3 regions of the Shewanella sp. BC20 genome follow, and region 2 is predicted to be linked to each of the others. Evidence: predicted binding sites of a transcription regulator. Region 2 holds the regulator's gene; each other region holds the start of a gene.
The links. Region 2 encodes sigma-54, which starts transcription at its own class of promoters, with help from an activator protein. Its sites were predicted from a motif close to GTTGGCACGNNNNTNGNNT; they were not measured.
Positions count from the first base shown of each region.

Region 1: the regulator sigma-54 is predicted to act here: its motif matches at 1,612-1,630, upstream of CBX96_RS08295 (flagellar assembly protein FlgT).
Region 3: the regulator sigma-54 is predicted to act here: its motif matches at 7,231-7,249, upstream of flgB (flagellar basal body rod protein FlgB).

Region 1 is NZ_NHRI01000006.1:61,314-71,234, reverse strand. It holds gene CBX96_RS08310 (flagella synthesis protein FlgN) at 1-264, shown strand, start outside; gene CBX96_RS08305 (LPP20 family lipoprotein) at 375-824, opposite strand; gene CBX96_RS08300 (FlgO family outer membrane protein) at 821-1,453, opposite strand; gene CBX96_RS08295 (flagellar assembly protein FlgT) at 1,693-2,859, shown strand; tRNA gene CBX96_RS08290 (tRNA-Arg) at 2,915-2,990, shown strand; gene CBX96_RS08285 (DUF2947 domain-containing protein) at 3,112-3,591, shown strand; gene CBX96_RS08280 (chalcone isomerase family protein) at 3,837-4,397, shown strand; gene CBX96_RS08275 (DUF6268 family outer membrane beta-barrel protein) at 4,398-5,279, opposite strand; gene CBX96_RS08270 (TetR/AcrR family transcriptional regulator) at 5,458-6,078, opposite strand; gene CBX96_RS08265 (efflux RND transporter periplasmic adaptor subunit) at 6,216-7,337, shown strand; gene CBX96_RS08260 (efflux RND transporter permease subunit) at 7,340-9,921, shown strand, end outside.
Region 2 is NZ_NHRI01000015.1:70,685-80,605, reverse strand. It holds gene CBX96_RS15630 (OmpA family protein) at 1-66, shown strand, start outside; gene CBX96_RS15625 (molybdate ABC transporter substrate-binding protein) at 306-1,133, shown strand; gene mgtE (magnesium transporter) at 1,210-2,574, opposite strand; gene CBX96_RS15615 (HPr family phosphocarrier protein) at 2,771-3,046, opposite strand; gene rapZ (RNase adapter RapZ) at 3,033-3,887, opposite strand; gene ptsN (PTS IIA-like nitrogen regulatory protein PtsN) at 3,884-4,327, opposite strand; gene hpf (ribosome hibernation promoting factor) at 4,330-4,617, opposite strand; gene CBX96_RS15595 (RNA polymerase factor sigma-54) at 4,646-6,121, opposite strand; gene lptB (LPS export ABC transporter ATP-binding protein) at 6,226-6,957, opposite strand; gene lptA (lipopolysaccharide transport periplasmic protein LptA) at 6,954-7,505, opposite strand; gene lptC (LPS export ABC transporter periplasmic protein LptC) at 7,492-8,052, opposite strand; gene kdsC (3-deoxy-manno-octulosonate-8-phosphatase KdsC) at 8,049-8,600, opposite strand; gene CBX96_RS15570 (KpsF/GutQ family sugar-phosphate isomerase) at 8,600-9,577, opposite strand.
Region 3 is NZ_NHRI01000006.1:71,993-81,913, reverse strand. It holds gene flgJ (flagellar assembly peptidoglycan hydrolase FlgJ) at 1-623, opposite strand, end outside; gene CBX96_RS08370 (flagellar basal body P-ring protein FlgI) at 641-1,732, opposite strand; gene flgH (flagellar basal body L-ring protein FlgH) at 1,744-2,418, opposite strand; gene flgG (flagellar basal-body rod protein FlgG) at 2,431-3,219, opposite strand; gene flgF (flagellar basal-body rod protein FlgF) at 3,230-3,973, opposite strand; gene flgE (flagellar hook protein FlgE) at 4,146-5,507, opposite strand; gene flgD (flagellar hook assembly protein FlgD) at 5,570-6,349, opposite strand; gene flgC (flagellar basal body rod protein FlgC) at 6,374-6,790, opposite strand; gene flgB (flagellar basal body rod protein FlgB) at 6,793-7,197, opposite strand; gene CBX96_RS08330 (protein-glutamate O-methyltransferase CheR) at 7,342-8,181, opposite strand; gene CBX96_RS08325 (chemotaxis protein CheV) at 8,283-9,203, opposite strand; gene flgA (flagellar basal body P-ring formation chaperone FlgA) at 9,406-9,921, shown strand, end outside.

The DNA of each region.
Region 1 (9,921 bases), on a different contig from region 2:
GATGACTTACTGGCCAATCACAGCGATAAATCCTTACTCACCTCGCAAGTAGAACTATCCCATAAAATGGCCGCCGTAAAAGAGGCTCTTGCCGAATGTAAGGATCTTAACGCTCAAAATGCCAGTCTCATCGAGATGAATTTGGCGAGTCTAAACCGTTTTGCCCAAGCCTTACAGGCGAGCCGAAATGCGACTACTCTGACCTATAACGATAAAGGCAGAACCTCGACCCTTTCTAGCTTAGGCAATGATTTAAAAGCATAAGTCGAGCAGTAAATAGTAAACGGGATATAAAAAAAGCCGCGCTAAAACAAAACTGAGTGCTGCTTTTGTTTATTGGTAAAGCAAGGACTAGTAATCACCCTGCCCTAGTGCTAAAAATAGGTAACGTCTTTAATTCTCTGTGGGCGGCTCTGCTGTTGGTAAATTTGCCATACCTTGGCAAAATCAAGCTCCAACTCAGTGACATAATGATCCCCTGCCGGGTAGCTTTTTACCACTCTCGCGCCGCGGATCACCCCAGTCACAGAAGCTTTAACATTGTCATCTGTCAGCATCCAATCACTGACACTGCTATTGGCGGTGATCTTTTGTCCATACACTTGTTCAGCAAGTTCACGATAAGCCACGATTTTTGAGGCCTGCATCGCCATCAATACTCGTTGGGACTGCTCTTTAGCCGGTTGAGTCGCTAGCGGGGCATAACCTATGGCCGTCAGCTTAGGAAAACTGCTTGGCGGTACATCTTCCCACTGAACATATTTATCTTTGGCAGCACACCCTGTTAGTAGGAGCGCCGCAACAATGAATAGGTAGCGTTTCATTTTCCATCTCCTAGCACTCGCACTTCATTCATACCAGGGCTCGACTGGCGATATAAAATCCCATCCTGAGAGATAACTTGCTCAGAAGGCAGCATGTAATTGCTCAACTCTTTTTGGGTCACATAAGTTTGAGAGGCTGAGACCACGCGATTATTACTCAGGGTGACAATCCGAGTGTTGATTGCCATGCCATTGGTCGTGGGGCTCATAGTCGATACCACAACATGGTCAATGGGTAAGTTGGTCGAAAGCTTTTGCCAATCGCGCGTCAAAATAAAATCGCCATCAGCCGTCACATTCAGCCCATCACCTAAATTCAAATCCACCACATTAAACATAAAGCTATGCAAAGACGTCATTAGCCCTTGCTGGAGCTGCTGCGCCAGCGCATTGGTGCTACTCAAATTCCCCACTAACACGGGCGTGGCAACAACGATAGGTTGGTCGGGACGCAAGGCATCATTCTGCTTGACTAACTCAGTCACAATGCGCAGTGCTAGATGATTAATTGTCGCCGTAGGCGGCAAACCATTGCCGTCAGCTAAGCTAGGTTTGGGCGGTGCCACGGGTTTAGTCGCACACCCAACCAGCACTAACAGTGCCAGAGGAATGAATGCACGCTTAAGCATAGGAGTAACCTCGTCATCAGTATCAATGTGGCCCAGTGGGAGCCGCAATCTTTGCCATAAAGCAAGCAAGTATTAGACCAAGTCAAAATATTGCTCTTCATGAACTCTTCAGATTATCGACAAATCTATTGATAACTTTATCCCTTTACCACGATAAATCAGGCACACAATTTGCTTAGAGCCATAAAGCACTGCCAGTAAACTGACTCATCCCAGCAATTTTAGTTAAGGGCTTATTGATGAACATACTAAGAAAGAACTTGCTCATAATCAGCAGCCTACTGCTATTTGCTGCACCGGCAAACGCCGAATGGGTCGAGGCCAGTGGAGAAGCGGTGATCACCAATGGCAACATCGCCCAAGCACGTGAAGAAGCCATCAATCAAGCGGTGAGTTATGCCACGCTCAGTACCGGTATCCAAATCACCAGCGAGCAACAAACGACTAACGGCAACTTAACGCAAAACAGCTTTGCGATTAATCGTTATGCCCAGGCGATTAGCATTCAATTGGTGAGCGAGCGTATTCAAGGCAATAAAATCTATGTATCCCTCAGGCTCGATCTCAATGATGACCCAACCCAGCAATGCCCGGCAGGCCAATTAAAGGCCGCCATCTTAATTCCCCAAGCGCAAATAAAAGACCGAGCACAGTTACGCTACGGACAATTATCGGGATTTGAAGAAGTCATCTCCGAGAAACTGGGTAATAGTATTGATGGCTACTCATCTACTGGTTTTAGCCATATCCATGCCAAAGAACGGCTTGATATCGCACAAGAATTGGTCGATATCCGTGGCTATCGACTCCCAAGCTGGTTGAGCGAAATCACCGATAGCCAATATATTTTATTGCCACAAATCATCGATATATCGACAGAGCCTGTGCAATCTACCTTTATGGGATGGTGGGATGAAGCGCCACTCAGACAATTCCAATTTAAACTCAGTCTCTATCACGGCATTAGCGGCGAGGAAGTATGGAGCAAAACCTACAGTACCTCTGCCCCGTGGGAGTTTGAAGAACAGGCCATCATAGCCCCTAATAGTGACCGATTTTGGCGTTCATCCTATGGCAGAAATATCAGCCAAATCATGCAAGAAGCAACTCGAGATATAGACAACACGCTCAATTGCAGACCACTATTAGGACAAGTCGTCAGCCGTCAAGGCGATAGAATTATCCTTAACTTGGGTCGCAAACACGGCATTCGAGTTGGCGATAAATTCCAGGTCGTGTTACAACAAAACTTACCCGATAGACTCAACGAAATGCGTGCCGTCGCCACCAAGAGCCGAGCAACGGTAAAAATCGAACAAGTCAGCGAAGAAAGTGCAACCGCGGTCCTCGTTGACCAAAATGCAGCTTACAATGTACAGATAAACGACATCGCGCTTAAGATTTAACCAACTAAATCATAAGCCTTTTAATCAAAGATAAAACCAGTATAATCACTTGCGTCTCTTCATAGCTCAACAGGATAGAGCAGCCGCCTCCTAAGCGGCCGATCGGGGTTCGAGTCCCTGTGGAGAGACCAGATAGTGTAAAGTTAGAGTTAGATTTAACGGCTTCATTTCCTAATTTTTCTCAAAAAAGTATACTTACCTCGCGTAACCCACTCATCCTGAATAATCCGTAATATACCGAGGACAGCTTTTTTGGCTCATACCTATATACCTTTAGATACCTATCGCCGAAAGTGGATTTTTAACCATAAAGACTTGCCTGTGAGCGATGATGACAAGACTGGCATTCTGCCGCTGACAGACAAAAGCGCCATGCTGGTTTGGAATCAGTGGATTAGCAATAAAAGTAGCCGCGCCGAACAGTTTACTAAAGGGGATTGGGCCGCTAAAGCCAACGCATGGGTCAAAACGGATCATTGGCAGAGTGCGTGGGACAGTGAAGATAATAGCCTACCCGAGATGTTGGCCGAGTTTATCCAGTGGCCAGACGATACTCAGGTCTTTTTTTGCTACGAAAAATATCAAGTGATTGAGACTCGTTGGGATGTCTTTGTCCGCAACTGGAAGTGCTTTCTGTTTTTCGATGATGGCCCAATTCTGATCTCCCCTAAACAAAAACAAGCGGTGATGTTTGAACAAAATGGCCAATATAAATTAGGTGTTCGTGGCTAACCACGTCTACCAATAAGTCGAATGGCTCAAACCAATAATTCCGACTTTTTACTTTTTTAAGCTGTCCCTCAAAAGAAAGCAGCCCAACTTGATTTACCTCCTAAGCGATAGCTTGCACAGATTAGGCTATCGCTCCTCTTTGGTTTCGATTAGTATCGCTTGGCAATCAACAGATAATCTTCGTTTGAGCCGTTAATCCCATGGTTACGCTCAACGACCATAACTAAAAAAATATGAGGTGTATGATGAAGTTACTCTCAACCCTGACACTAACTACCGCTTTGCTTTTTCCACTATTCGCCCAAGCCAAAGAAGTCTCTGGTGTCCAAGTCGCCGATACCATCACGCTCGACGCTCAGACGCTGCAATTGAATGGCGTTGGTGTTCGCAGCAAGTTCTTTATGGATTTGTATGTGGGTAGTCTGTATGTCCCCACCCCGAGCAAAACCATGACAGAGGTGATCAATGCCCCGGTTGCGGCGATTCGCCTCAATATTACGTCAGGAATGATTACTTCCGAGAAAATGCGTGATGCGATAACCGAAGGTTTTGAGCACGCGACCGCCGATAATACGACCGACATTCAGCCACAAATTGACGCCTTTATGGCGCTATTTAAGGATGAAATCAAAGAAGGCGACCAATTCACCTTGGTCGCCAACAAAAGCCGTGGCGTGACCGCCTATAAAAATGGTCAAGAACAAGCCACGATTGAAGGGGAAATGTTCCGCCAGGCCTTACTCAAAATTTGGCTAGGGGAAAAACCAGCCCAGAAGAGCCTCAAAGAGGCCATGCTGGGCCAGTAATTAAAATCGGAACTCGAGATCCAAGGCGGCAGCGCCTTGGTTATCCATATCGAGTGCCGCTTGATGGGTGACTTCCAATTCACCATTGAAGTAGTAACCCGCGTAAAGGTTCAGCGCAATGGCCGGCGTAGCTTGCCAACCGGCACGCAGATAACTCACCCACTCGTTAGTCTCTACCACGGTATCCTTATCGGCGACTAAAAATCGCTCGGTGCGACGTGAATTACCAAAGCCGACATTCCATGCAGGGCTCACTTGATAACTCAGCTCCAAACCCGCAGGGCCACTAAATCCCGCTTGGAAGGGGTTAGCTAACCGCCAACGCTCATTAATCTGCCAACTCACCGCCAGATAAGGCATAGTGCGCACTTCATCGATATCGTTTAAATACGCAACGCCAAAACCGAGCATATTGCCCGACTCGAAGGCATACATGGCCGACGCAACCACACCATAACTTTGCGCATGGCTCGCCGATGCGGTATCGGCATAGGCATATTGAAGTTGTGGCGACAACATAAAGGACCAATGCTTATCCATCCGATAGCTAAGGGATAGGCCCGCGCGGTAACGGTCGATATTTTCCCAGGTTTCACCCGCATCACTAAACAGGCCTGCGGCGTTATTCGCCCCCGTTAAACGGATATTGCGCCAATCGTAATCAAGCCTATCGTAACCGACACGCATTCCAATAGACCATTGTTTATCCAGAGGAATATTGACACTGGCGTTGAGTAATAAGCTGTCCCGCTGCAACTCTGTATCGCCATTGGCAACCGATGCACTCTGGGTACTAATCTGCGATACGCTCAACTTAAACGGTTTATATTGCGCTTGTTGACGCGCCTCAGCCGCGGACACGGCATAACTTAAAAAAGGCATTAATCCCAATCCTATATACATTAGGCTGGGCTTTATGCTGACTCGAGAATCAAGTGATTTAGTCACGCCTGCTCCTTGCGTTACTGTGAGTAATTTGTCGCGAATAATACGCTCGATTTGAAACAAAAGTTCACTCTTTTCGAAGAAGATACAAACTGATACTAACCGCTTAACGCCGTTACACTCGGTAGGCTTTCAAAAACATCTCGGCACAACCCCGAATATACTGCTCACGCTCCCCCAATAAAGGCTCGGTTTCAAGCCCCAACTCTAACCTGAGTTTTAATTCGCCAAACAGCATTAAACATAAACGTACCGCACAATGATGCGGTTGTGGAAAGCGATATAACCCAAGCGCCTCTACGGCGATTAAATATTTTGTCAGCATCGCAAGCATATGCTGTGGCCCCGCCTCAAAAAACAATCGCGACACTTCTGGGTGGCTCTCCGATTGCGCCACACAGGCTTTAAATACGGTAATCGCCTCAGGGCTAACAATCATCTCACCAAATTGCAGCGCAAATTCGGTGAGGGTGGCTTCAGGTTGACTTGGATCGCTGAGTAAGTCGGCATTTAAGTTGTGGCCAACGCATTTGGATTCAATCGCCGCCACAAACAAATCATCTTTACTGCCGTAGTGGGAGTACACCGTTTGTTTGGACACGCCCGCCTGCTTCGCCACTTCATCCATACTGGTATGGGGAAATCCCTGGCGGCAGAACAAGTCAATGGCCGCAACAAGCACTTGCTGTTTCTTTTGTTCACTGCGGCTCATCGGAATATCAGAGGACAGAGTCATATCTTCACTCAAGGTAGCAACATAATTAATTCGTATTAGTTAAGCATAAAATAGACTAGACAGTCTAGTTCCGCACAACTAGACTAACAAGTCTAGTTACATAAACTTAACTTTAAGCTTACAACGGAAGGATTCAAATGGATCGAGCAGCCCGACGTTCTTGGCGTGCATTTTACCTTTGCGTGATTGCCGTCACCGCCTTAACGGCCTGTCAAAAGGAAGTGACAGAGCATGCCAACGCCACGCAATTGCAAACCGTGACGACGGCGCCACTGCGCTTGTCGACTAGCTATCAGAGTGAGCAAGTATTCACTGGCACGATCCGCGCCGGCAATACCACGGGTGTCGGCTTCGAACTATCGGGTAAGCTGAGTGAGCTAACTGTCGATAGCGGCGCTAAGGTGACGCAAGGGCAAGTATTGGCCAAGCTCGATACCCGTTTGCTCGATGCAGAGCATCAGGAGATCCAAGCTAGCCTTGCGCAAACCCAAGCCGATGTTGACCTTGCCACCAGCACCCTCAACCGAAATCTTGAGCTTAAAAAATCGGGTTATGTCTCAGAGCAGTTACTCGACGAGAACCGTACACAACTGGCGAGTCTCGAAGCCGCCAAAAACCGATTATTGGCCTCACAGCGGGCAAACCAACTAAAACGCGATAAATCACAGCTACTTGCGCCCTTCGATGGCATTATCAGCCAGCGGCAACACAATCTAGGGGAAGTGGTCGCCGCAGGCAGCCCAGTGTTTACCTTAGTCGGCAGTGTGAATACCGAAGCCTATATCGGTGTCCCAGTCGCGGTCGCCCAGCAATTCGTCAATGGGCAGAATGTGACAGTGAGCGTGCATAATCAGCAATTTACCGCCAAGATTGCCGGGATCAGTGCCGAGGTAAACCCCATTAGTCGCACTCTTCAGCTGCGAATCAGCCTGCCGGAACATGCCAATGTGATCAACGGTGAAATCGCCTATTTGCATCAACAACAAACCGTCGAGCAAGCGGGCTATTGGGTGCCTGTATCGGCACTTATCGATGGGATCCGCGGCCGCTGGAATATCTATGTAACCTCGCCGCCTTCACATTCAACAACCGATAGCGTTTCAACTCAGATAGAGCGTCGCGATGTCGATATCCTCTACACCACTCAAGATATGGCCTACATTCAAGGCGCGATTAAGGCCGACGAACAGTATGTGACCCAAGGCTTACATAAGTTAGTGGTGGGTCAAGCCGTTTCTTCCATCGCGTCGACGAGGTAATCATGATTAAAGCCTTCGTCGAAAATGGTCGCTTAGTCAGCCTAGTGATCGCCCTACTGCTGGTCGCGGGATTTGGCGCTATGTCCAGTTTGCCACGCACCGAAGATCCACACATCACCAACCGATTTGCGTCTGTCATCACTCCTTATCCTGGCGCCTCAGCCGAGCGGGTCGAGGCGCTTGTCACCGAAGTATTAGAGAATCAATTACGTCGCCTTGAGGAAATTAAGCTTATTCAATCCACCTCAAGACCCGGTATTTCGGTGATCCAATTGGAGCTTAAAGATACCGTTACTGACACAGATCCTGTCTGGTCTAGGGCGCGGGATCTATTAGCCGATGCCAGAAACACCCTCCCCGATGGCATACAAACACCGACCTTAGACGATCAAGTCGGTTACGCTTACACCGCTATTTTAAGCCTAGTGTGGAACGATAGCAGTCAACCACGGGTGGATATGCTCAACCGCTACGCCAAGGAATTACAGAGCAGGCTCAGGCTCTTATCCGGCACCGACTTCGTTAAACTCTACGGCGCGCCCGAGGAGGAAATCCTGGTCCAGCTCGATGGCTATAAGATGAGCCAGTTGCAATTAACGCCGGGAACCATAGCGAAAATCTTAAGCAGCGCCGACAGTAAAATTGCCGCGGGCGAGATCAATAACAATCACTTTCGCGCCCTCGTCGAAGTCTCGGGTGAGCTCGATTCCCAAAGCCGTATTCGCCAAGTGCCACTCAAAGTGGATGCGCAGGGACAAATTATTCGTTTAGGGGATATAGCCCACATCAGCCGTCAACCTAAAACCCCCGCTGACAGCATCGCCCTAGTCGATGGCGAGCAGGGCGTGTTTGTTGCAGCGCGCATGCTCAACAATACCCGCGTCGATATCTGGCAAGGACAAGTCAAACACTTGGTCGATGAGTTCAATCAGGAGCTGCCAGCCAATATCAAAGTGCAATGGCTGTTTGAGCAAAACAGCTACACCAGCGAACGTCTCGGCGGATTAATCGTCAACCTATTACAAGGGTTTGTGATTATTCTGGCGGTCTTACTGCTGACCTTAGGCTTAAGAAACGCGATTATCGTTGCCCTGTCACTCCCCCTGACCGCCCTCTTCACCTTGGCCTGTATGAAATATATCGGCCTACCCATTCATCAAATGTCGGTCACAGGCCTAGTCGTCGCCCTTGGGATCATGGTGGACAATGCCATTGTGATCGTCGATGCCATCGCCCAGCGTCGCCAACAGGGGATGAGTCGCTTAAGCGCGGTAAGTGAAACCTTACATCACCTCTGGCTACCCTTAGCCGGGTCAACCATTACCACCATTTTAGCCTTCGCCCCTATCGTGCTGATGCCGGGTGCAGCGGGGGAATTTGTTGGTGGCATCGCCATGTCGGTGATGTTTGCCCTGCTGGGTTCCTATGTGATTTCCCATACTTTGATTGCGGGCCTTGCGGGACGCTTTAGCCTCGAAGGTAAACATCCTGTCTGGTACCAACATGGCATCAATGTGCCTTTAGTAAGTGGTTACTTTCAAGCAAGCCTAAGATTTGCGTTAAATCGCCCACTACTGAGCGCTACGTTTATCGGGATAATTCCCCTGCTAGGTTTTTATGCCTCCGGCAAAATGACTGAGCAGTTTTTCCCGCCGTCGGATCGGGATATGTTCCAAATTGAGCTGTATCTCGCGCCCCATGTCAGCCTCGAAAACACCTTAAACCAAGTACAGTTGATGGATAAGCAATTGCATCAAATCGAGGGCATCACTCAAGTCGATTGGGTTGTGGGTGGCAATACGCCTTCATTTTATTACAACTTAACTCAGCGCCAACAGGGAGCCACCAACTATGCTCAGGCCATGGTGAAAGCCAGTGACTTTGAGCGCGCTAACGCCCTCATCCCAGCGTTACAGCAAACCTTAGATAAGGCCTTTCCCGAAGCACAGGTGTTAGTGCGTAAACTTGAGCAAGGCCCGCCCTTTAATGCGCCGGTCGAGTTAATGATATTTGGCCCTAACCTTGAAACCTTACGCTCACTCGGCGATGAAGTGCGCAATATCTTAGCCGCCACGCCCGATGTGCTTCATACCCGCGCAACGTTGAGCGCCGGCGCTCCTAAGGTGTGGCTACAAGTGAACGAAGATGCGAGTTTGATCAGTGGATTAACCCTGACGGATATCGCCAGACAAGTTCAAATGGCGACGACGGGCGTTATCGGCGGCAGTGTACTCGAACAGACCGAGTCTTTGCCGATTCGAGTGCGTTTGGGCGACACCAGCCGCGAGCAAGCCAGTCGCCTCTCAGAAATTCAGCTAGTTACCCCCTCAGGCACAGCCGTGCCCTTATCTGCGCTGTCCCACAATGAGGTGCAAGTCAGTCGCGGGGCGATCCCTAGGCGTAATGGCCAACGCGTCAACACGATTGAAGCCTATATCGTCAGTGGTGTATTGCCCGCTCAAGTATTAAACGATGTGAAAGATAAAGTCGCGGCGATTTCGCTCCCAGCGGGTTATCGAATAGAAATCGGCGGCGAAAGCGCTAAACGCAATGAGGCGGTCGGCAATCTGCTCTCCAATCTGAT
Region 2 (9,921 bases):
GCGAATGCCGCGGGGCGTGCGCAAAACCGTCGAGTGGAAATTGTGTTAACCCCAACGGGGCAATAATTTCCATAAAATAAGAGTCGCCTACGGGCGACTTTTTACTCTCTGCATTCGCTGATTCTTTGCATTAGGCAACAATTTGCATTCGGGGACAATTTGTCCATTCACCTAAAAGACTTAAGTGATCTTGGCCACAATCGTCCCGATTTGAATTTATCCAGCAGCGGTAATACTTGATCCGCTAAAGGTTTTGCCGTCTTGTATGCACTAGGACATTTTCCTGTGCAAACGGAGATAACAGCATGACAAAACAGGGTTTAGTGTTAGCAATCAGTTTAGGGGCGACATTGATGGCGGGAATGGTACAAGGCGCGCCAACGAGCACTGAAGCGACAGCCCCTATTGAACTGAGGGCAGCAGGTAGTTTAAAGGCGGCAATGAACGATATTATTGCCGCTTATCAAGCGAAATCCGACGCTAAAGTCGCGGCGCAGTATGCGCCTTCGGGCTTATTACTCAAGCGGATCCAAGAGGGTGAGCGAGTGGATATTTTCGCTTCGGCGAATATGAAACATCCGCAGGCCTTAGTCGATGCGGGAGCGGGTCAACAGGTGCAAATGTTTGCCCGTAACCAGCTCTGTGCCATTGCCCAGGCGGATGTACCACTCACCAGTGCGAACTTATTAGACACCCTGCTCGCGCCGCAAATAAAGCTTGGTACGTCAACGCCAAAAGCCGATCCCGCGGGGGATTATGCTTGGGCCGTGTTTGCGAAAGCCGAGGCCTTAAAAGCCAATGCAAAAACCACATTAGAAACCAAAGCATTGCAGCTAACGGGTGGGCCAGAGAGTGCTAAACCGCCCAAAGATCGTAATCCCTATGCTTGGGTGATGGAAAATAAGCAGGCGGATGTGTTCTTAACCTATTGCACCAATGCGGTGCTGGCACAAAAAGAAGTGCCGAGCCTTAAGATTGTCGATTTACCGCCAGAGTTAGCCGTTGGTGCCGACTATGGCCTATTGGTGTTAAAGGATGCCAATAGTGCGGCCGCGCCTCTGGCCGAGTTTATTTTATCCCCTGAGGGACAAGCGATTTTAACGGGCTATGGCTTTCAGCCGCCTAAAAAATAATGTCTAATGGACTCATTAAAAATGGCGCGAAATAGCGCCATTTTTGTTGCTCGCTTTAGCAAGGCTTGGGCCAGTGCTAGTGCATTAAATATAAAGTCGCTAATCCTAAGAAGGCAAACAGGCCAATGACATCGGTGACTGTGGTGAGCACCATACCGCCCGCTAACGCCGGATCTACTTTCAAGCGTTTTAAGATCAGCGGAATACTGGCGCCAGCCAGTCCTGCGACAGTCATATTGATGAGCATTGCGCCGCCAATCAGGCTGGCAAGTGCCATATCATCTTTCCAAACTAATACCGCGATAAACACCAAAATCGACCACATAAGGCCGTTCAAAAAGCCAATGGCGAGTTCTTTGCCAATCAGCCAGCGGGCATTGCTCTGGCCAATATGGCCCAGGGCAATCCCGCGGATCACTAGTGCTAAGGTTTGATTACCCGCGACCCCGCCCATGCTCGGTACAATCGTCATTAAAATCGCAATAGTGGCGAATTGTTCGATTGTGCCTTCAAACATATTGCTGACAGAGGCCGCCAGCAGGGCGGCAAACAGGTTAATCGTCAGCCAGAGTGAGCGGCGGAAAGTACTCTTTACCACAGGGGCGAAGGTGTCTTCATCATCGTCCATCCCCGCCATCCCCATCATGGAGTGCTCGGCGTCTTCACGGATAACATCCACCACGTCATCGATGGTGATACGCCCGAGTAATTTGCCCTCACTGTCGACCACTGGCGCAGATACCCAGTCATGGCGCTCGAACAGCTGCGCTACTTCGCTGTCGGACATGCCCACGGGAATGCTCTCGATATCGGTATCGATAATGCTGCTGATATGAGTATTGGGATCGCAGGTGAGCAGATCCGCAAGTTTTACCCCGCCGAGTACGCGATCGTGCTTATCCACCACGTATAAGGTGTCAGTGGTGTCGGGCAGATTGCCCCGTTGGCGCAAATAACGCAGTACCACATCGATATTCACATCGGGCCTTAAGGTCACAGTATCTGTGTTCATTAGGCTGCCCGCGGTTTCATCGGGGTAGGAGAGCGCTTGCTCCACCCGCTGGCGGTTTTGCAGGCTCATAGACTGCAATACTTGCTTATAGACGGTATCAGGCAAGCTTCGCAGGATATAAGCGAGATCGTCCGTATCCATACTGGCGGTCGCCTTGGCGACCCGTTCAGGGCTCATGGCGCGGATCAACGGATCTTTTAGCTCTTCACTGAGTTCATCGAGAATATCCCCGAGCTGATCTTGATCGATAAGTTGCCATAGCACTTGCCGCGCTTTAGGGGGCGAGGACTCTAGAATCAATGCGATATCCGACGCCGCCATGTTTTGCAGCATTTGCCTGACATGCACAAACATACCGCTATTGAGGGCATGGCTCAGTTGGTCGAGACGTTGTTCGACTTGTAAACTGTCTGAGGCTTCTACAGGCATGTTTCCTCCAAAGTGGCGACGTGGATGGGGCGTTTGGCTGTTGAGAACTTAAGCCAAAGCGCAGCAGTATATTGTAATTGAGCGCACGGGAGGGCGTCGAGTCACAAATGTGTTTTACTGGTATAAGGTGCTGAAATCAAAACCAAACAAGGTACAGAATAACGGTAGGGAGCATCGAGATGAGATGTCGAGGCAATTAGCAGGCTTCGTCGAACTTAGCGTCGATAAGCGCGCAAATGGCATTGAGCGCGGGCTCCGCATCTGGGCCTTCGGCAATCAGAGTAATGGTTTTACCCATACCCGTTTCCAGCATGAGTAGCCCTAAAACACTGGCGGCAGAGGCCTGTTTTTCACCTTGGATCAGCGTAATGCTGGCATCAAACTCTGAGGCCAACACCACGAGCTTTGTCGCGGCGCGGGCATGTAAGCCGAGTTTATTGCAGATGGTGACTTGGCGCTCAAGCTTTGGCATGGTTTAACTCTCGGTGACGGGCATTCACTTTGTGTTTGCCGTTGCTAAAGCGTTTAGCCAGTTGTTCGGCCACGTAAACTGATCTGTGTTGGCCGCCAGTACAGCCGATGGCGATGGTCAGATAGCTGCGGTTATTACGCTCTAAGTGGGGCAACCAAGTCTCGAGTAAATTCTCAATTTGCCAGATGAACTTGTTAACCAGCGGCTGGCGATTTAAAAACTCGGTAACGGGTTCATCTAAGCCGGTGAGAGGGCGCAGCTCGGGTTCCCAATGGGGATTGGGTAAAAAGCGCACATCAAACATAAAGTCGGCTTCGGTTGGCATACCATGCTTAAAACCGAAGGACTCGAAGTTGATCACCAGTTCCTTATCGACACTGCCAAGCAGGATTTGCCGTACTTGGTCGCTGAGTTCATAGATATTCAGATTTGAGGTATCTATGTAGTGATCCATCTGCTGTGACAGGGGCTCGAGCAATTTGCCTTCAAGTTTGATGGCTTCTTGCAGTGATACTCGGCTCTTAGATAAGGGATGTAAGCGCCGAGTCTCGCTGTAGCGCTTTAGCAGTACTTTATCGCTGGAATTTAAGAAGAAGCTGGTAAGTTCAGTGCCCTCTGGCAGGCTTGCGAGCTGTTTGACGAGTACCTTGTCTTGCTCCGGCAGGTTACGCACGTCAACGCTGATGGCGACGAGATCGTTACTGCCCTTGAGCTGTTCGAGTAAGCTGCCAATCAGCGGCAACGGAAGATTATCGACACAATAATAGCCGAGATCTTCAAGCACTCTTAGTGCGACCGATTTGCCTGAGCCTGAGCGCCCTGACACTATGACCAGTTTCATCCAGTGATTACCTGATAGAGTTCCGTTTCATCATGCGTCTTGCGCAATTGCTTCAATATTTGTTTGTCGCTGAGCTTTTCAGCCATGCAGGACAAAGTGCTTAAGTGCTGTTGACATTGGTCAGCAGGCACCAGCAGCGCAAATAAAATGTCGACAGGTTGTTTATCGATAGCATCAAAGGCTATCGGCTCCTCACATTTCACCAATATGGCTATGGGTTGTGTTATATCGGTTAATCGACCATGTGGAATGGCGATGCCGTTACCTATACCTGTGCTCCCCATCTTTTCGCGCGCCACTAGGCTTTCGAAGATCTCTTGAGATGAGAGGGTGGGGTACTGGGCAGCGGCTAAGTCGCTGATAAGTTCCAGTACCTTTTTCTTACTGCCCGGAGTGGCGCAGGTCGTGCATTCCGGCCGCAGTATGGTACGAAGTTCCATTGCTAGTGTTTTGTTAACTTCTCTTTGTGTTTAATAACCTGACGATCAAGCTTGTCGATCAGGACGTCTATGGCAGCATACATATCTGCATGCTCTGAAGTCGCGAAGACTTCACCACCGGTGAGGTTGATTCTCGCTTCGGCAATTTGTTGCATTTTCTCAACATTGAGCACAACGTGCACATTATTGATCTGTTCGAAATGACGTTCAAGTTTTGAAAACTTTTCCTCAACATAAGCCCGTAACGATTCAGTAATCTCGATATGGTGTCCACTCAGGTTTATTTGCATATAAACGTCCTCCGATTTCCACTTTAGGCTATAAACTTTTACGCTGATTGGAAGGGGGAATAAGCATCGCTTCTCGGTACTTCGCAATGGTTCTGCGCGCAACGTTAATTCCCTGTTCTGCCAGAAGCTGTGCCATCTTGCTGTCGCTTAATGGTTTTTTCTGGTTTTCCGCTGCAACCAGTTTCTTAATGAAGGCTCTGATTGCCGTGGATGAGCACTCACCGCCATCATCAGTCCCGACGTGGCTTGAGAAGAAATATTTTAGTTCAAAAAGTCCCTTTGGGGTATGCATGTATTTTTGTGTGGTCACCCGTGAAATGGTGGACTCATGCATCTCTACCGCCTCGGCGATATCGTTCAGGACCATAGGTTTCATGGCTTCTTCACCGTATTCGAAGAAACCCTGTTGATATTGCACTATGCAGTTTGCCACCTTGAGCAGTGTTTCGTTACGGCTTTCAAGGCTTTTGATAAACCACTTGGCTTCTTGCAGATGCCCGCGGATAAATTGGCTATCGGCTTGGCTTTTAGTGCTGCGCGCCATGGCTGCATATTGCTGATTAACATTGATTTTTGGCATGCAATCTGGATTTAACTCGACCACCCAGCGACCGTTTTTCTTCGACACCGATACATCGGGGATGACATATTCTTCATCAACAGGGGTGATGAGCAAACCTGGGCGAGGGTTTAAGGTTTGGATCAGCGCTATGCTGTCCCTTAACTCGTCCTCTTTAAGTTTGGTCTTACGCATCAACAACCTAAAGTCGCGGGTAGCGATCAGATCTAAATGATCTTTGATCAACATTCGGGCGTTTTCGAGGTGTGGGGTATCCGGCGAAAAATGGGAGAGTTGGATAAGCAGACATTCGCTTAAATCCCTTGCGGCGACACCAACGGGATCGAAGTGTTGAATTCGCTTGAGTACGGCTTCGACTTCATCCAGTTCTATCTCAGGATTGCCCATGGCTTCGAGGATATCTTCAGTACTTTGAGTGAGATAACCTTGATCGTCGATGGCATCAATAATCGCGGTGGCAATGGCTAAATCGGTTTCAGAGAAGGGCGTGAGGTTTTTCTGCCATTCTAAATGTTCGTACAGGCCTTCACTAGTTTCCCCTTGGAAGGGCATGTCATCTTCACGGCTGGCACCAGAACCTGAGTTTGGCGAGGCGGTAAAGACTTCATCCCAAGTGGTGTCCATGGGCAGTTCTTCGGGCAGGGATTCTTTGGTCAACGACTCGGCAATGTCCACGGTGGAATTGTCTTGTTCCTGTGGCTGGGCCGTCGTTTCGCTAAAGTCGGTATCGGCGATATCTTGCTTACGTTCGGTAGGCGCGTCGAATTGCTCCTCTTCCAGCTCGAGAAGAGGATTAGAGTCTAAGGCTTGCTGGATCTCTTGCTGCAGTTCCAATGACGACAATTGCAACAGACGAATGGCCTGTTGGAGTTGTGGCGTCATGGTTAACTGTTGACCCAGTTTGAGCTGGAGTGACGCTTTCATGTTACCGCTGATCCCTACGTTATTATTTTGAATTTAGGCCGCTTGTATCATATTGATGGCGCTTATAAGCCAAAATTCAAGGCTAATTGGCTCTGTTTAAGTAACTATAGCCTGAATTGTTCACCTAAGTACACAGCCCTAACTTGCTGATTGTCTAAGATCTCTGCGGGAGTTCCTTCGGCAATCAGGTTTCCGTGACTGACAATGTAGGCATGTTCACAGACGTCTAAGGTCTCGCGCACATTGTGGTCTGTGATCAGTACCCCAAGGCCTCGGCTCTTGAGTTGTTCGATGATTTTCTTGATATCGATAACCGAAATCGGGTCGACACCGGCGAAGGGTTCATCGAGCAGAATAAACTTAGGATTGGCCGCTAAAGCGCGGGCAATTTCGACACGGCGACGTTCACCGCCCGATAACGACATGCCTTGGCTATCGCGAATATGGGTGATATGGAACTCTTCGAGCAGATGTTCCAGCTCTTCTTCGCGTTGATCGCGATTGAGCTCTTTACGGGTTTGCAGTACCGCCATGATATTGTCGTGCACGGTCAGCTTGCGAAAGATACTGGCTTCCTGTGGCAGGTAACCAATGCCTTTACGGGCGCGCAGGTGCATGGGATCGGCGGTTAAATCATCATCGTCGATAAAGATATGGCCTTTATCGCTTTTGACTAAGCCCACGACCATGTAAAAGGTGGTGGTTTTACCTGCGCCGTTTGGGCCGAGTAAGCCGACGACTTGACCCGTTTTCACCGTCAGGCTGACATCTTTCACAACCTGACGACTCTTATAACTCTTAGCGAGATTCTGTGCTTTTAAGGTGATTTGGGTCATTTAGAGTCCTGTTTTTTCACAGGTTTGTCCGCGGGCTGGTTCTTGATCTCTTCCTGATAGTTATCAGGTTGAATAATGGTAATCACGCGATCATCACCGCTACCCGTACTCTCAGCGATCAATTTTTGCTGAATAATATCGTAACGGATGAGGTTACCCGTCACTTGGCTACCCGCTTGGTCTAGGCTCGCTGAGCCCGTCAAAGTTAGGGTGCGGGTCGCCATTTCGTAGCGAATTTCTTTCGCGCTCGCTGAAGCTGGGCGTCCATCGTCGAGGATCTGGCTATACGTCGCAGGATTACCGGTTGCCACTAAAATCTTGCTGTTTTCCCCTTCGGCAGAAAATGCACGTAGTTGATCTGCATGGATTTTGATCGATCCTTGGGTGACTTCAACCGGACCGAAGAAAATGATCTGGTTGTTTTTAATGTCCGCAGTTTGGCTAACGGCTTTAATTTTCACTTCTTGCTGTAAGTCACCAACCTTGGCGAAGGCGCTCATGCTGGTGATTAGCATTAGGCCGGCAAGTAATATGTTATTTTGCTTCATAGGTTCCTACTACCTGACTGGTCAATTGCACTTCCTGCGCGTTAAGGTCGGCATAAAGGCCTTGCCCTTGAATATTAAAATCTTTCCCTGTGACGTAAATGATGCGGTCAGAGGTCATTATCATAGTGTTGAGATCGAGTTCTAAAAAACTGGTGGACAATGTCTGTATGGGTTCACCAGGGCTGATGGCATCGATAATAACATTATTTTCTAATACAACCTTGCCGGTATCTTTGTTGAGTCGACCTTGATCGGCTCGGATCTGCCATTTTGCTTTACCTTGGTCGGGATAGACAAGATAAACGGGCTCAGTAAAGTCGGTTTGGTTTTTCAGCTCATAGTGTTCCATGTGCTTTGCCGTGACGCGACTGTTAACTTGCCCTTGCTCATTAAACTCAATGCTGCGCAGATCTTCGATAATGTAATCGGGTCTGTCACTGACGTTCAAGCTGTCATCCGTATCGCCACCGCGTTTTTGCTGCACTTGCCAATATAGCACCAGCGCAGTACCAAAAAAGGCGATAATGGCGAGGGTCACACGACTCATATGCTCATCCCATGGGCGGAAGTGAACTTATTTTGGCTCAGTAAGAGCAGATCCGTGAGTTCCCTGAGTGCGCCATGTCCACCATTTAAGTGGGTCACAAAATGGGCATGTTGGCGGACATAGGGATGACCATCGGCAACACAGACGGCCAAGCCGACCACATTCATCACTGGCAAGTCGACAATATCATCACCAATATAGGCGACTTCTTCTGGGGTGACATTGTAGAGCGACAGCAGTTCTTCATAGGGAACGAATTTATTATCCACGCCCTGATAAATATGCGTTACACCCAGAGCCGTCATGCGGTTTTCGACAATTTTAGACTGACGGCCAGTGATGACCGCCAGATTAAAACCACTGGTCAATAATGAGCGCACGCCATAACCATCGCGGGTGTGGAAGGCTTTGAGTTCTTCTCCTGAGTTGCTCAAATAAATGCGGCCGTCGGAAAACACCCCGTCCACATCGCAGATCAGCAGTTTAATTTTTTGCGCCCTTTGCCAAACATCGTCGCTGATGGGGCCATAAAAACCTTGCTGTGGCATTAAATCACTCCCGCTTTAACCATATCGAGCATATTGAGGGCTCCGACAGGATGATGTTCTTTATCTATCACTATCAGGCCGTTGATATTTTTGGAATCCATTACTTGCAGCGCCTGCGCCGCTAAAACGTTTTCTGTAATTGTGACACAGTTTCGCGTCATCACATCGGCAATCGGCGTGGTGCGTAGGTTGACTTGGGCATCGATAACGCGGCGCAGGTCGCCGTCGGTAAAAATACCCACGAGTTTGTTTTGCTCATCGATAACCGCGGTCATGCCAAGGCCTTTCTTGGAGATCTCATACAGGGCATCGGTGATGCAGATATCGTGTTTAACCAGTGGTAAATCATCGCCGCTGTGCATCACGTTGCTGACTTTAAGCAGCAGCTTACGACCTAAGGCTCCGCCCGGATGGGACATGGCGAAATCTTCCCGGGTAAAGCCTTTGGCTTGCAGCAGCGCAATGGCAATGGCATCGCCCATGACTAAGGTTGCCGTGGTGCTTGAGGTTGGCGCAAGCCCAAGCGGGCAGGCTTCCTCTGGCACCTCAATACATAAATGAATTTTAGATAGACGCGCCATGGTGGATTCTGGCTTGCCAGTCATGGCAATCACAGGGATGGCTTTACGCTGGATAACTGGCATCAGCGCGAGGATTTCGCTCGACTCGCCCGAGTTTGAAATCGCAAGAATCACATCATTGTCAGAGAGCACGCCTAGATCACCATGGCTGGCTTCGCCTGGATGGACAAAAAACGCTGGGGTGCCTGTGCTGGCGAGGGTGGCCGAGATTTTATTGCCAATGTGGCCTGATTTCCCCATCCCCATCACGATCACTTTGCCGGTGCAGTTGAGAATTAACTCGCAGGCTTGGGCAAATTCAACGGAATCGACATATTGATAAAGATTGTCGAGGGCCGATTTTTCAATATCGATGACTTTACAGCCCCACTGGCGCAATTGTGATTGGTCTACCATGTCTATCTCTCTTCTTGCATTGTCTTTGTCGCCCCGTTCTGGGATTGGAATAGCACAATTTGGTACGCGATAAAGATGATAAAATTAACGGCTTCGTTCTTGAGTAGCGTCTTATTATTCAGTCTCAGCCCATGAGGGTTGAGGCAATAGGGCAGGATAACTTGTTCAGCGATTGAATGCTTTGAGCAATATCATCGTCTTAGTCGTTTTCCACCACCATTTTGGTTGCTATGGTAAGCATGATAACGACTTTGGCATTCAATACGGTTTTTGAGTTAAGTTGTCTTGCCTAGTTCAGTGTTATTTCGCTTATTTTATTAGCCTTGGCTAAACAATATTGTTGA
Region 3 (9,921 bases), on a different contig from region 2:
AAGATTTGGCCGCTGATCACAGGTTCGATTGGCGATAAGGGTTGCTCTGACCAAGCGGGCTTTGGCGTATCTATGGCCAGCAAGCGCTCAGGCCTATCAATATCTAAGGAGGACATCACGCCATCGCCGTTATCCAAGTCAACACTTGGGCGCGCAATCGAGGCAGGCACGCCTTGCGAGGCAACAACTGGCGCAGCCGCAGTTTGAGTTTCAGCTGCCGAGGTTGCTTGAGCTGGAATATTGAAGGCTTTCGCATCATGTTGCAGCTTCATGCCACCGTCATTTCGCAGCACAGATGCGGGCGTAAACTGACTCGACTCGGGGGATAATTGCTGCACCATCATATCTGCAAGGCCCAGCACACCTTTATCCGATAAATCGACGGATAACTGCTGGTCCCGCATTTGCTCATAAAATTTAGTGTATTGGCTGTTGAGTGGGCTGTCGGATTCAAACACTGCGTTGGCATCACGCATGCTCTTCATCAGCATTTGCACAAAAACGCCTTCAAATTGTTGGGCGACTTTTTTCAAGGCGCCCTTCTCATCTTTCTGAGCCTGGGCGCGCAGGGAGTCGAGCCCGCCCAGATCAAGAAAATGTGATGAACTTGAAAGCTTTTCCATGATTTTCCCGACAGAAATTAGATGATGATAAGTTCACCATGCAAAGCACCTGCCACTTTTAACGCTTCAAGGATAGCAAGTACATCTGAAGGGGCCGCGCCCACCAAGTTTACGGCACGCACTAACTCATCTAAGGTTGTGCCAGGATTGAACATAAACATCCGGCGATTGCTTTCGCTCGCGTTGATTGTGCTGTTGCTGGTCACCGTCGTTTGACCATTCGCTAACGCATTAGGTTGGGATACCTGAGTCGCTTCGGCAATAGTTACCGTCAAGCCACCATGTGTCACCGCGGCTGGCAATAACTTGACGTTTTGCCCAACCACAATCGTGCCAGTACGGGAGTTCACGATCACTTTGGCTGACTCATCAGCAGGCTCCACTTCGATATTCTCGAGTGTGGCTAAAAAGGACACCCGTTGTGACACATCCCTTGGAGCGCTGACCTGCACAGAGGTCGCATCCAATGGCCGCGCCATATCGGGGCCAAGCAAGTCATTGATTGCATCGGCCATACGCTGCGCAGTGGAAAAGTCCGAGCGGCGTAGGTTAAACGTCAAATAATCGCCAGTCGAAAATGGCGTTGCTACGCTACGTTCAACGATCGCACCGTTAGGAATACGACCCACAGTTGGCGTATTTTGAATGACTTTAGAGCCATCCAAGCCATCGGCGCTAAAGCCGCTGACCACTAAACTGCCCTGCGCAATCGCGTACACATTCCCATCAACCCCTTTAAGGAAGGTTTGCAATAAGGTACCGCCACGTAAGCTTTTCGCTTCACCTAGGCTTGATACTGTGACATCCAATTCTTGACCAGGTTTGATAAAGGCCGGCATGTCCGCATGCACTGCTACCACGGCCACGTTCTTAATTTTGGGTCTGAAATTATCGGGCAAGTTAATCCCAAAGTTTTTCAGCATGGTGGTAAAGGTCTGCTCGGTATAACGGGTCTTCTCACCCGTGCCCGGTAAACCGACGACTAAGCCGTAACCAATCAATTGGTTACTACGAACCCCTTGAACATTGGCAATATCTTTAATGCGCTCTGCTTGGCTAGGAAGTGAAAACGCCAGCATGGCAACCGCTAAAATCAGTTTCAATTTCATGATACGACTCCTTAGAAGGGCCACCAATCGCTCATAAAGAACTGGCTTAACCAGCCCACCTTTTGCGCATCGGCGAAGGTACCAGTACCGCTGTATTGAATACGCGCATTGGCCATACGGGTTGAATCGATAGTGTTGTCAGGTTTGATATCCTGTGAACGCACTATGCCGGTCACTCGGATAAACTCATCGCCGTTATTAATGGAGATCCATTTTTCACCGCGTACGACTAAGTTGCCGTTATTGAGTACTTGCATCACGTTCGCGGAGATACTGCCATCTAAGCTATTGCTTTGATCGGCATCGGATTCCCGCTTAGTGTTCATGCTGTCTTTGTAACGCAGATCGAGGGGAACCCCGCCAATCGACACATTGCTACCACCGGCATAAATAGGGTCGAGCGACATATCAGAGCCTTTTTTGATCTGATTACCCGCACTCTTTTTCGCCTGAGTCGCTTCCTTCAACACGATTGTGATGATGTCACCCACTTTATGGGCGCGAATATCCGAATAGAGACTGGCCGCTTGGCTATCTTGGTAAATGGATCCCGTTGCGGCAATTTTGGTTGGCGGCGCTTCGGGGTATACCGGTGCATAGAAAGGATCATCTGCAATCGGCTTCTTGGAGGTGGAGCTACATGCCGTAAGCAAGAGCGCTGCGGCCAATATAAAATATCTAGCCATGATAATGTGCCTCTATAAATTCTGATTCACATACGCCAGCATCTGATCCACCGCCGAAATCACTTTAGAGTTCATTTCGTAGATCCGCTGACTTTCAATAAGATTCACCAGCTCTTCGGTCACGTTTACGTTAGAAGTTTCTAACGCGCCTTGACGAATCGCCCCCATACCATCGAGTGATGCAGTGCCTTGGATAGGCGTACCACTGGCACCAGTTTCGGTGTATAGGTTTTGTCCCATAGGATCTAAACCCGATGGGTTAATAAAATCGGACATGCTGAGCTGCCCCACGACTTGGTTTTCCGCCGTGCCCGGTGTTTTCACCGAGACTTCCCCTTCGGCAGACACGGTAATGCTGGTCGCATCATCGGGAATCGTGATTGCAGGTTGCAGTACGTAACCCGAACCTGGCGTTACAATTTGCCCAGTATCATCTAAGGTAAATTGACCATTACGGGTATAGGCTGTGGTGCCATCGGGTAGCTGTACTTCGAAAAAGCCAGGGCCTTCAATCATCAGATCGAGTGAGTTATCCGTGGTCAACATATTGCCTTGGGTAAACATTTTTTGAGTGGCCACCACTTTGGTACCCGCACCAATATTTAACCCATTGGGTAACTTAGTGTTTGAGGCACTAATGCCCCCCGCTTGGTTAACGGTTTGATAGAGTAAGTCTTCAAAGACTGCGCGGCTCTTTTTGTAGCCGACGGTGCTGGCGTTCGCGACGTTGTTTGAAATCACCGCAATATCGGTTTGCTGTGCGTCTAAGCCAGTTTTACTAATCCATAACGCTGGATGCATAATTTATCTCCTAACTAATCCGCATTAATGAAGATGAAGCGCGGTCATTTTCTTCCGCGGTTTTCATCATCTTCACTTGCAATTCAAATTGTCGCTGTAGGTCGATTAAGGACACCATCTCATCCACTGGATTGACGTTACTGCCCTCTACAGCCCCACTCTCAACAAACACGTTTGGATCGGTTGGCGCCGGATTACCCGATACCAAACGGAACAGTCCATCCTCACCGCGCATCATTTGTGCGTTGCCAGGATTAACCAGCTTTAATCGCCCTACCTCTTCAACCACTTCCGTTGTCGCGCCCTGAGGACGTACCGAGATAATGCCATCCTGTGAGATGGTGACTTTTTCAATCGGCAGCGGTAACACAATCGGTCCCGCATCACCCATCACAGGATTACCTCGGTCGTTATGCAATAGCCCTGTCGAGTCAAAACTGAGACTCCCTGAACGGGTATAGGCCTCACTGCCATCCTTTGCCTGAACAGCGAACCAACCATCACCTTTAATGGCAACGTCAAGATCCCGCCCAGTGGTTTTGATGGGGCCAGCTTGAAAATTGGCGGAGGGTGTTTCCACCATGGCAAAAACCCTCGATGGCAATCCTTCACCAAAGGCTTGCATCGATCTGGCTTGCGCCATGTCCGACTTAAATCCATCGGTATTGGCGTTAGCTAAGTTGTTGGCACGCAATGCCAACTCATTCATGTTTTGCTTAGCTCCGCTCATGGATATGTAGAGGAATTTGTCCACAGACTGCTCCGTCAAATTTTCAACCTGACAATAGCAAAGCAAGCATCATGCCAATAAAAATCGTGGCTAATTTACTGATAAATTGGGAGAAGATTATGAGGAAATGGCAACAACGCCAAAAGAGGCTAAGTGTTGCCGCCATCGGCAACACTTAGAGAAGGAGTGAATCAGCTTAACGAATTTGCAGTACAGTTTGTTGCAGAGTGTTGTTCACTTCGAGGGTACGTGAGTTAGCCTGGAAGTTACGTTGCGCCGAAATCAAATCCACCAGCTCAGTCGTTAAGTCAATGTTGGACTGCTCTAATGCCGAAGAACTGATGCTACCGAAGGTACCACTGTTGGGTTCACCCGCGAGCGCTGGACCCGACTCAAGGCTGGCTTTCCATGAGGTGTTACCCACTTGAGTTAAACCTTGCTCGTTGGCAAAACGAACTAAAGCAACACGAGCTAATGCCACGGTTGAACCGTTAGAGTAGCTGGCGGTGATCAAACCATCTTCACCGATTTCGACGTTGGTTAAACGCCCAACAGTCGTACCGTCCTGCGTTAATTCGGTTGCCGCAAATGGAGCCGAAAACTGAGTTGGCGCATTGAACTTAATAGTTACAGCTTGAGTACCATCGGCACCAGGGCCTAACACGCCCGCACCAGCAACCCCTAAGGGTTCTGTAGCTATGACAGCAGGGTCGCTACCAGTATAAACACCCACTTCGTTAAATTTTAATACCGAACCTTTCCAACCGCCTGTGGTTTGGGCTGTTGCAGGTGTATCTGGCGTACCATCACCATTGGTATCCGTTTGATAAGTCCCTGCGGGGCCAGACACATCCACTTGCTTACCATCAATTGCGTAGTAGGCAACCCAGTTGTTTTCACCATTATAAGAGCCATTCGTTGGCTTCACGAAATAGGTGGTCATAATATGTGGCTCACCGAGGGAGTCATAAATCGTCAGAGAGGTCACACTGTTATAGGTTTTGGAATCCAACGGGTCAAAAGCTGCAGGATCCAGAGCACTTTGCTTAGAATTTAAGTTCATCTGCATTGTGATGTTATCAGTCTTAACTGGACTACCGGCTGTATCAGGAATTTGCACAGGTTTTGCCGTCGTTAAACTGACCGATGTTGAGTTACCGTCTTTATCAACTGGGAAGGTTTGCAGGTAATTACCTGCAGAATCAACCATATAATTATTTTTATCGACTTTGAATGCACCTGCGCGGGTAAACTGATGGTCTAAAGTGCCTATTTCCGATGAGGTTACAAAGAAACCACCTCCTTTAATCGCTAAATCCAAGGAGTTATTGGTCAGCTGCAAACTACCTTGGTGGAATTGCTGCGCCACTTGGCTCGTTGCCACACCACCACCGACGGCGGTTTTAGAGTTAGAGAAAATTGAATTAGCGTAAACATCCGCAAATTCAGCACGCGATTCTTTAAAGCCAATGGTGTTAGCATTCGCGATGTTGTTCGCGGTAGTGTTTAAGTCTTTCTGTGCAGCAGAAATGCCACTCAATGCAATGTTAAACGACATAATTCACCTCTACATTTCACTCAATTCAATTAAGGACCCGAGTCCAACTCAATACTGACAAATTAGGTTTCTGATACCGCAAGTACATCAGAGAGCTTAATACCTGCACCACCGCGAAGATTCAGAATCGCCCCAGTGCTTGCTGTGCCCAAAGAAACACTGGTCACGTGGGCATAGGTCGAAACGGCAAGCTCTTGAGATTTACCATCGACAAGACCGCTGGCCTTAATGGTGTAATTACCGGCACCGACAGGATCACCATTTTTATTTAAACCATCCCATGTCACAGGGATATTGCCGCCAGCACTGCCATCGATGTTAAAGGTGCTAACAACTTGATTTTTATCATCCAGTACACGCACGTTAATCACAGGAATTTTATCCGGCGTACTCACCACGCCACTCAGGGTGGGGCTTTCGGCTGACACATTGCCGGTATCGGTTGGGATCAATACCTTACGTCCAACTAATCCCGATGCTTGCAGCGCCTGACTCGATGTCATCACGCTGTTTAAATTAACAATCTCATCATTGAGCTTTGAAATACCATCCACGGTAGAAAAGGATGCCATTTGCGCAATCATCTGGTCGTTATCGACAGGCTTAAACGGATCCTGCATCGACAACTGCTGACTGAGTAATGAGAAAAAATCTTCTTGAGTCAGCTGCTTACCTTTGGCTTCTGGCACAACAGATTCGCTGGGCAAACGGATCCCATCTAAAAATGGATTGCCGGTTGATGTACTCGTTGTGTTCGTGGTATTAGTCGCTACCGTATTCGATTGGCTCTTCGTTTGAGTCGTCTGAGCCGTATTCTGGCTAAGTTGGTTAATGAGGCTCACTGCTTACCTCCTAAATCGCGCATGTTATTTACCCATCCCAAGTGTTTGTTGCAGCATAGATTTTGCGGCTTCAGCGACTTGAACATTCATCTGATATGAGCGAGAGGCAGAAATCATATCCGCCATTTCTTCCATGACATTCACATTCGGCTTATAAATAAAACCATCCGCATCCGCCATCGGGTGATCGGGCGAATACTCTTTTAATAGGGGTTTATCGCTCTCAACGATGCCTTTTACTGCAACACCTTGAGAAGCTTGCTGTTGGCTCTGCGCTTTCGCCATTTCAGCTTCAAAAATGGGATGACGTGAGCGGTAAGTTTTATCAATACTGCTAGAAACAGAATCGGCGTTAGCGATGTTACTCGCCGTGGTATTGAGTCGCACGGACTGGGCTGACATACCAGAGCCAGCCACATCAAAAATGCTAAACAAACTCATGATTAATCCCCTCTCAGCGCTTTTTTCATGCCGCTAAACTTACTGTCCAAAAATCCCAGAGACATTTGATATTCGAGCGCATTTTGCATAAATGCCGACTGTTCCTGTTGAATATCCACTGTATTGCCATCTCCAGTATCTGGCTGATTTGGCACACGGAACTTCACGTATTGTCCCGTTAACTGTGCGAGGCCAAAATGCTGCTCATCGCCTGTCATCTCAAGGCTATTGCGTTGCTGTTGCTGGGTCTTCGCAATATTTAAGGCCGCAGAAAAATCGACGTCACGGGCTTTATAATGTGGCGTATCGGCGTTTGCGATGTTGCTTGAAATCACTTCGGCACGCTCGGCACGTATCCCCAAAGTGAATTGGTGCACACCTAGTGCCTTATCAAAATTAATCGCCATAAAATTGCCTCCATCGTGACTCTCACGGGAACAAAGCAATTCATGTGCCAAAAAACAGAAACTATCAGAAATGTGTAGAAATGGGGTTTGGCGGAGTAAAAAATTACCGACTAATGTCGGTAATTTTTATTTAATATCAGAGCATTAAGTCTTTTTCTGGTAATAGATACCAGGGTTGCAACGAACCATATCAAATTCATCCGTCAGACCCGCAATCGACTCTGACGCGCCGAGAAAGAGTATACCCTTCGGATTTAAAGCGGCAGCGAATTGCCGCAAAATTTTTGCTTTTGCCTCTGGGGCAAAATAGATCAGCACATTTCGACAGAAGATAATGTCGAACTTGCCAAGTAAGGTGTAACTCTCAAGTAAGTTATGGGCGCGAAAATTGACTAAACGCTTAACGTTATCCTTAACTCGCATGTTACCAGAGGGCAAAGCATCAAAAAACTGGCGCTTACGCTCCTCGGATAAGCCACGCGCTAACGCCAAACTATCGTATTCGGCATTTTTACAACGTTCCAGCATCGAAGGCGAAAGATCGGTTGCTTGAATCGAGGCGCCGCCCGGCAAAGCTCCCGGCTTCTTCTGTTGATATTCTAAGATAGTCATTGCCAACGAATAAGGCTCTTGGCCAGACGAGCAGGCAGCGGACCATATTTTTAATGGACGCCCCAACTTACTGTATTCAGGTAACAAAACATTATTAAGCAACTCAAACGGATAACGGTCACGAAACCATAAGGTTTCATTGGTTGTCATGGCGTCGATCACTTCTGCCCGTAAGGCTCGCTCCGTGGGCTTCATCGAATGTTTTACCACATCGGATAACGAAGGCAGATTATATTTGCCCATCAAAGGAGCAAGACGGCTACGTACTAGGTATTGTTTATTTTCCCCCAGTACGATGCCGCTGTGTTGTTCTAGGAACAACCTAAATTGATTATATTCGGCTTCAGCGAGTGATTTGTCAGGCACATTCACGTCCTAGATCCTATAGCAAGCACCCAAATAAGTGCCAACAATCATGTAATAAGGGCTAGATTATAGCGTAAAGCGCTACTAGGCACTAACCCACACTTTCACTACAAACTTAAATGCTTGTTCACTGCTGCCGCTAATTCATCGGGATTGAATTTCGCGATAAAGTCGTTGGCGCCTACTTTTTGTACCATGGCCTGGTTGAACACGCCGCTGAGTGAAGTATGTAAAACGACCTTAATATGCTTAAGCTTTGGATCGTCGCGGATTTCTGCCGTTAAGGTATAACCATCCATTTCAGGCATTTCGATATCGGAAATAATCAATGGGATTTCTTCGGCGACATTGTTCATTTCACCAGCAATCGCCTTTAACTTGTCCAATGCCTCGCGGCCATCTTTTGCCGTATCAATCTGTAAGTTTAATGATTCCAACGCGCGAATAATCTGCTTACGAGCCACAGCCGAATCATCAATCACCATAATGTGATAATGCTGACTTCTATCGATAGTGAGCTGCTCATTCACTTCTTCACTGATCGCGGTTTTTACTGGGGAGATTTCATCAAGAATCTTTTCAACATCGAGAATTTCGACTAACTCGCCTTCAATTTCAGTCACCGCCGTCAAATAGGAATAACGGCCAGCACCTTGCGGTGGCGGCATAATAGCTTCCCAATTCATGTTGATGATACGTTCAACTGAACTGACCAAGAAACCTTGCACGCTACGGTTATATTCTGAAATGATAATAAAGCAATTTTCGGTACTCGCGAGCGGACGTCCACCAGTTGCGGCACTTAAATCGATCACTGAAATAGTCGTTCCGCGAATATGTGCCACCCCTTTGACGTAGGGGTTAAGTTTAGGCAAGGCCGTTAATGGCGGACACTGCAAAACCTCTTTCACTTTGAATACGTTAATCCCAAATCGCTGACGACCATTCAACTTAAATAGCAATAGTTCTAGTCGGTTTTGACCTACGAGTTGGGTGCGTTTGTTGACTGAATCAAGAATACTCGACATAACTCTGCCTTGTTCTGTTTATGTACGGCCCTAAAACTCGTTTGAGTATAGGCATATTAATTGCTTGCGTCTTGTTATCCATAACCATAGTTGAAACTGAGTCAAACTTCTGACACGAAATTTTGGCCTTAACGACACAGGACAGTTTCACGTTTGATAAAAGTATAGGTGCATTCTGGCGTTACAAGCTAGTCTCTTCATTATGAAAGTAAATTTAGTATATTTTTTATGTGTTATCGCATTATTTCTCACCTCGGCGGCCAATGCAGCTCCCGAGGTACCTAGCGTATCGGCGATATCAGAGTTAGCTAAAGCCCTTATTAATGAAAAGATTTCAGTGCCGGCGAATGCCAAAGTGGAAATCGCTCCCCAACCTATCGACAACCGACTATTACCAGCACAATGTGCGTCCCCAATAAAAGTTGAACTAGCATCGGATAGGGAAATCAGCCGCAACAACACCGTAAAAGTCAGCTGTGACACATCGGATTTAGCCTACCCTTGGCAGATTTTTATGTCGGTACGTGTTGATATCCTGTTCCCTGTGGTGGTCGCCAGCGAAACACTGGCGCCAGGGGAGTTAATCAGTCCAACTCAGGTTGAAATCCGTTATATTGATCAAAATAGTTTACGCGGAATGCAATTTAGCGATACCAGCCAACTTTCAGGCGTGCGGGTTAAACGCCGTGTCGCCAAAAATTTTCCCATTTTTGCCAAC